Regions from separate parts of the Devosia lacusdianchii genome, predicted to be linked through region 2. Evidence: predicted binding sites of a transcription regulator. Region 2 holds the regulator's gene; the other holds the start of a gene.
What was found. Region 2 encodes PhoB, which activates phosphate uptake and scavenging genes when phosphate is short. Its sites were predicted from a motif close to TGTCATNNANCTGTCAT; they were not measured.
Positions count from the first base shown of each region.

Region 1: a site for PhoB is predicted at 1,490-1,506, ahead of MF606_RS20685 (DUF2794 domain-containing protein). Genes of this name have one in related genera too.

Region 1 is NZ_CP092483.1:4,188,140-4,191,497, reverse strand. It holds gene MF606_RS20695 (GIY-YIG nuclease family protein) at 53-391, shown strand; gene MF606_RS20690 (DUF1223 domain-containing protein) at 508-1,245, shown strand; gene MF606_RS20685 (DUF2794 domain-containing protein) at 1,579-1,926, shown strand; partial or broken gene MF606_RS21735 (GNAT family N-acetyltransferase) at 1,928-2,371, shown strand; gene MF606_RS20680 (GNAT family N-acetyltransferase) at 2,447-2,944, opposite strand; gene MF606_RS20675 (Bax inhibitor-1/YccA family protein) at 3,045-3,358, opposite strand, start outside.
Region 2 is NZ_CP092483.1:2,943,627-2,946,984, reverse strand. It holds gene MF606_RS14525 (FecCD family ABC transporter permease) at 1-547, shown strand, start outside; gene MF606_RS14520 (ABC transporter ATP-binding protein) at 544-1,305, shown strand; gene phoB (phosphate regulon transcriptional regulator PhoB) at 1,495-2,196, opposite strand; gene phoU (phosphate signaling complex protein PhoU) at 2,319-3,020, opposite strand; gene pstB (phosphate ABC transporter ATP-binding protein PstB) at 3,035-3,358, opposite strand, start outside.

The DNA of each region.
Region 1 (3,358 bases), 1.2 Mb from region 2:
CCATCCTGGGATGCCGGTTGCCGAGCCGAGGGCGGCATGCTTGGCTGCATCTATGGAGTGCTCTTACTACGTCTACATCCTCGCAAACCGAAAACGCGGAACGCTCTATGTGGGCGTGACCAACGATTTGGTGCGAAGGACGCATGAGCACCGCGAAGGCGTGGCCGCCGGATTCACGAAACGGCACGGCTGCAAGCACCTCGTGTGGTTTGAAACACATACCGACATTGAGGCGGCAATTCTGCGTGAAAAGCGCGTGAAGACGTGGCTGAGACCGTGGAAGGAGGAGCTCGTCGAGGCGAGCAATCCGGATTGGCGGGACTTGTGGTGGGATATCATCGGGCCTCAGCCACCAGATCTCGGGATGGGCCCCGGCTCAAGGCCGGGGTGACATCCGGGGTGGTGTGAGGCCAGTGGCACGCCTCCGCTCCACGCCCCCCGAGAATCTCCGCCTCTCACCCTCTTTTGACTGGCGGGCGTCGTCGGGGGCGGCTTACAACCGTGCCCATGACTTTCCGACCCTTTTCCAGCACCATTCTCGGCGTCATTGCGCTCGCGTTCCTGGTCCATCCGGCTAGCGCCGACAGCACGCGGGTGCGGCCCAAGGCGGTGGTGGAGTTGTTTACCAGCCAGGGCTGCGCATCATGCCCGCCGGCCGATGCATTGCTCACCAGCCTAGCCGAGGATGAGGATGTGGTGGCGCTCGCCTATCACGTCGATTACTGGGACTATGTCGGCTGGCAGGATACGTTCGGCAATGCCGATTACTCCGATCGCCAGCGGGCTTACGCCGAAAGCTGGGGCTCGTCGCGCATCTATACGCCGCAAATGGTGGTCAATGGCGCCAAGGGCGTCGTCGGCTCGCGCCGGGGCGAGGTGCATGGCGCTCTTGCCGAAGCGAGCCTGCCACTATCGGTTGATGTCGTGCGCGACGGCGACATGCTCAAGATCGCCATTCCGCCCAATACCACGCTGGAGAATGCGGTGGTGTGGATGGTCACCTATCTCGACCGCGCCGATGTCAACATCGATACCGGTGATAATGCCGGCAAGTCCATGGTCTACACGCAGGTGGTAACCAACCGCCAGGTGCTGGGCATGTGGGAAGCCACGACCGGCGCCACTATCAAGCTGCCTATTCCCGAAGTGTTGGCCGATACCAGCACCGGCATCGCCGTTATCGTGCAGCAGGAGCGCGACGGGCTGCCAGGCCCGATTCTGGGCGCGGCGGCCTTTGAGCGCTAGGCAGAAAAAATCCCGTCCTTGGGGGCAAGGACGGGATAGAGACTGACTGGTCAACTAACTAATAGGGGCGGCTGACACCCGGGCGTCAAGGTTTGGGGGCTCGGTCGGCCCGGATGCCAGCCACTGGAGGCAATGGCTGTACCCTGGCGGACCAATCTGGCGCGTTCAGGGACAAAGTGTGACCGAAATGGGGAATTTCACCCCAGCGCATTTGCCTGCTCGACGCCCTTGCATCGCATCGCGAATGCCGCAATCATGACATAGCGTTGACAAGTGGAGTTCATCGGAACGGTGCAGGGTCGCACGCCGAACGACAGAAGCGTTCCGCTCTCGCTGGTGCATGCCGGCGAGCCCTCGGCAAATGCCGCATCCAGCAAAATCCCTGCTATCGTCGCCTTCGACCGCAAGGAGCTGGCGCTGATCCTCAACGTCTATGGCCGCAAGGTCGGGCTGGGCGAATGGCGCGACTACGCCATGGACTTTTTGCGCGATCGCGCGGTGTTTTCGATCTATGCGCGTGTGTCGGAACGCCCGCTGTTCATCGTCGAAAAGTCACCGCGCCTGCGCAACAGGCAGGGGCAATACTCAGTCACCAACCAGCAGGGACGCATTCTCAAGCGCGGCCATGAGCTGGGCCAGGTGCTCCGCGTCCTCGATCCGCAACTGGCGGTAGTGGGATAGTATGACCCTGGCAATCCGCCGGGCCATTCCCTCGGACGTGCCCGCCATGAGCGCGGTGCTGACCGCCTCGATCACCGAACTCTGCGCCGCCGACCATCATGGCGGAGCCGACGCCATTGCCGCCTGGACGCGGAACAAGACCGAGGCGGGCGTCGCCGCGACGCTGGCCAATCCGGACCAGCAGATCTATGTGGCCGAGCGACACGGTCAGGTTGTGGCGGTCGGGGCGGTAACGTCAGGCGGCGCGATCAGCCTCAACTATGTCGCGCCTTCCGCCCGCTTCACCGGCGTCAGCAGCGCCATGCTGGAGCGGCTTGAAGCGGCGATCGTTGCGATGGGGCACAGGGAAGGGCGATTGGAAAGCACCATCACAGCCAGAGCATTCTATGAAAACCGGGGCTGGCTGGTCTATGGCCCGCAGGCCACTGGCCGCATGGTCAATGGCTATCCTATGCGCAGCCATTGCTGCCCTAGCCGCTGGCAGGCTCAGCGCTTTGCTCCGTACTATCCATGCCACGGCCTAGAGCGCCAGCTGCAGATGGACGATGTCGAGCCAGCGATCGAACTTGAAGCCCACCGCGTCATAGCGGCCGACATGGCGGAAGCCGAATTTTTCGTGGATGGCGATCGAATTGGCCGTTTCCGCGGTGATGACGGCGATCATCTGCCTGAAGCCGAAGGCGCGCGACTGGGCGATGAGCTCGGTCAGCATGATCCGGCCCAGGCCCTGGCCGGTGGCGGCGGGGTCGAGATAGATCGAGTCCTCGCAGGTGAAACGGTAAGCCGGTCGCGGGCGATAGGTCGAGGCATAGGCATAGCCCAGCACCTGTCCAGCCCGTTCGGCGATGATCAGCGGATGGCCGAGTGCTACCAGGTGGCCGAATTTTTCGGCCATGGCCGGTTCGCCCGGCGCCTCGGTATCGAAGGTGATCGCGGTCGTATCGACGTAGTGCTTGTAAATCGCGGTGATGGCGGTCACGTCAGACCAGCGGAACGGGCGCAATTGGATATCGGACACGGCAGGCTCGGCAAAAAGAAAGGACCGCAGCCTTTGTAGGCTGCGGTCCGAATTGTCGTCCAACCAAATTCCTTGATTCTGCGATCAAGGGACCCGGTGCTTACTCGCGATTGCCGAACAGGCGGAGCAGCATCATGAACAGGTTGATGAAGTCGAGGTAGAGGCTCAGCGCGCCCATGATGGCGCCCTTGGCCAGAACTTCGTGGCCGTGAGACTCGTCGTAGCCTTCCTTGATCTTCTGCGTATCGTAGGCGGTGAGGCCCACGAAGATCAGCACGCCGACCGCCGAGATGGCGAATTCGAGCATGGACGACTGCATGAAGATGTTGACCACCGAGGCGATGATCAGGCCGATCAGGCCCATCATCAGGAACGAACCCATCTGGGTCAGGTCACGCTTGGTGGTGTAGCCGT
Region 2 (3,358 bases):
CGGCTATTCGCTGTCGGGGCTGACAAGCCTGATCGTGCTGACCTCGGAAAATCGCGAGCTGGCGCGCAACGCCATGGAATGGCTGCTGGGCAGCCTGGGTGGAGCCGCCTGGAGCGACCTGGGACTGCCTGGCGCGGCGCTGCTGATCGGCACGATCTACCTGGCGGTCAACGGGCGGGCGCTCAATGCGCTGCTGGTTGGCGACGAGACGGCGCGGACGCTGGGCGTCGATGTCGGCCAGTTGCGCCTGGTGCTGTTCGTGGTGCTGTCGCTGCTGACGGGCGTGATGGTAGCGGTGAGCGGGGCGATCGGCTTTGTCGGCCTGGTCATTCCGCATGTGGTGCGCATGCTCGTCGGCAGCGATCACCGCCGGGTGGTGCCGGTGGCGGTGCTGGTGGGCGCGATCTTCCTGATCTGGGTCGACGTGATCGCCCGCATGGCCTTTGCTCCGGTGGAATTGCCGGTGGGCGTGATCACGGCGTTGCTGGGCGGGCCGTTCTTTATCTGGATGCTGGCGACGCAGCGCCGCAAGCGGGAGGCGGCATGAACCAGGTATGGGTCAAGGGCGTCTCGGTGGAGGCGGCGGACCGGCGGATCGTCGATTCGGTGATGTTCGGCGTGGAACACGGCGAGTTCGTGGGCCTGGTGGGTCCCAATGGCAGCGGCAAATCGAGCCTGTTGCGCACCATCTACCGGGTGCTCAAGCCGATGGGCGGGGCAGTGCTGCATCTGGGCGACGACGTGTGGCGGCTCTCGGCACGCGAGGCGGCGCGGCGCATGGCCGTGGTGGCGCAGGAACGCACCGGCGAGTTCGACTTCACGGTGCGTGAACTGGTGTCCATGGGCCGCATGCCGCACAAGGCTGTGCTGTCCAATGACGGCCCGGAGGACCGGGCGATCGTGGCGCGGTGCCTCGATACGGTGGGCATGGCCCACTGCGCCGGGCGCAGCTTCAGCACGCTATCGGGCGGCGAGAAGCAGCGGGTGCTGGTGGCGAGGGCGCTAGCGCAGGAGGCGCCGTTCCTGGTGCTGGACGAGCCGACCAACCACCTCGACATCCGCCACCAGCTCGAGCTGCTGGCGCTGGTGCGGCGGCTGGGGACGACGACGCTGGCGGCGCTGCATGACCTCAACCTGGCGGCGCGCTACTGCCACCGGCTGGTGATGCTGGCCGAGGGCAGGGTGGTGGCGATTGGATCGCCGGCCGAGGTGCTGACGGCGGAACGGATCGCTGATGTCTATGGCGTGGGCGCCACCGTGCGGCTGGAGGAGGGCGTGCCGCGGATCGAGTTTTATCCGCTGTGAGGGGTGTCTTTGTTGAACGCCCCCTCCCAGCCTCCCGATAGGGGGAGGGGCTGCGCTGGTGGATGACGCGTCATTGGGCCCCCGGCAAGCCGTGGCCGCGACCTCGTCCTTCGACAGGCTCAGGATGAGGTCCATGGGGGATCGGTTGCGCGTCCGCACGGCACCGTGAGAGCAGCAAGCCCAAGGGGCTCAAGCCACCTGGGCAAATCTCTCGTCGAAGGCGTAGCCGGCGCCACGGACGGTGCGGATGGGGTCGGATTCGCGGCCGCGGTTGATGGCGCGGCGCAGGCGGCCGATATGGACGTCGACGGTGCGCTCATCGACGTAAACGTCGTTACCCCAGACGCCATCGAGCAGTTGTTCGCGGGAGTATACCCGGCCCGGATGGCGCATCAGATATTCGAGCAGGCGGTATTCGGTGGGGCCGAGGTGGACGTCGCGGTTGGCGCGGCGTACGCGGTGGGTGGTGCGGTCGAGCTCCAGGTCGCCGACCTTGAGGGCAGCGGTGACCAGGTTCGGGTTGGCACGGCGGAGCAGGGCGTGGATGCGGGCGACCAGTTCGGGCACCGAGAAGGGCTTCACCACATAGTCGTCGGCGCCGGTGGCAAGACCACGAACGCGCTCTTCTTCCTCGCCGCGGGCGGTGAGCATGATGATCGGCACGCGGGCCGTTTCCTCGCGGGCGCGCAGGCGGCGGCAGAGTTCGATGCCCGAGATTTCCGGCAGCATCCAGTCGAGCAGGATCAGATCGGGCAGCTTCTCCTGGATGGCGTGCTGGGCCTCGTCGCCGGTTTCGGCGGTGACGACGCGGAAGCCCTCGGCTTCGAGGTTGTAGCGCAGCAGGATGGCGATATCGCCTTCGTCTTCAACGACGAGGATGGTCGCGGGCATGGGTGGCTCCCGTCGGGTCTCTTGGCACCACGTCGGTGCGTGTGGCTCCACCCCCTCCTAGCCTCCCCCATCAAGGGGGAGGTATGGGCCGGTGGTTGGGAGGCTTCAGCGCTTCTTGCGGCTTAGGCCTTGATCTGGGTTCGGTGCAGCTCCTGCACGTCGGCGGTGAGCTGCTTGCCGGTCTGCAAGTAGTAGGCGCGCTCGGCGATGTTGGTGGCGTGGTCGCCGATGCGTTCGAGGCTCTTGGCGCAGAACAGCAGATGCGTGCAGGGCGTGATGTTGCGCGGATCTTCCATCATGTAGGTGAGGAGTTCGCGGAACAGCGAGGTGTGCATGGCATCGACTTCGTCGTCGCGGTTGCACACTTCGATAGCGGCGGCGGAATCGCGGTTGGAATAGGCATCCAGCGCTTCCTTGATCTGCCGCAGCACCAGCGCCGTCATGTTCTTGACGCCGTTGTAGAAGGTGGGTTGCAGGCTCATGCCCTCGAGCTTGAGCGAGCGGCGCGCCAGTTGCTTGGCCATGTCGCCGACGCGTTCCAGATCGGAAGCGACGTGGATGGCGGTGATGATGGCGCGCAGATCCGACGCCATGGGCTGGCGGCGGGCGATCATCGAGACGGCCATGTCATCGATCTTGCGCTGCATGTCGTCGATCCGCTGGTCGGCAATGATCGTGACGTCGGCCAGCTCGCGGTCGAGCTTGAGCAGGGATTTGGTGCCGTTCTCGATCGCGACTTCGACCTGCCCGCCCATTTCGGCGATGGTCTGGGCGAGAGCAACAAGCTCGTCATTGTAGGACGAAACGATGTGTTCGGTAGCCATTGTGATTCCTCGCCTTAGCCGATGCGGCCCATGATGTAGTCCTGGGTCTGCTTGTTGACCGGGTTGGTGAAGATGTCTTCGGTGACGCCTTCCTCGATCAGATTGCCCAGGTGGAAGAAGGCCGTCTTTTGCGACACACGGGCAGCCTGCTGCATGGAGTGAGTCACGATGACGATGGTGTAGTTCTCGCGCAGTTCGTCGATGAGTTCCTCGATGATGGCGGTCGCGATCGGGTCGAGGGCCGAGCAGGGCTCGTCCATCAGGATGACTTCGGGACCGACGGCGATGGCGCGGGCGATGCAGAGGCGCTGCTGCTGGCCGCCGGAGAGGCCGGTGCC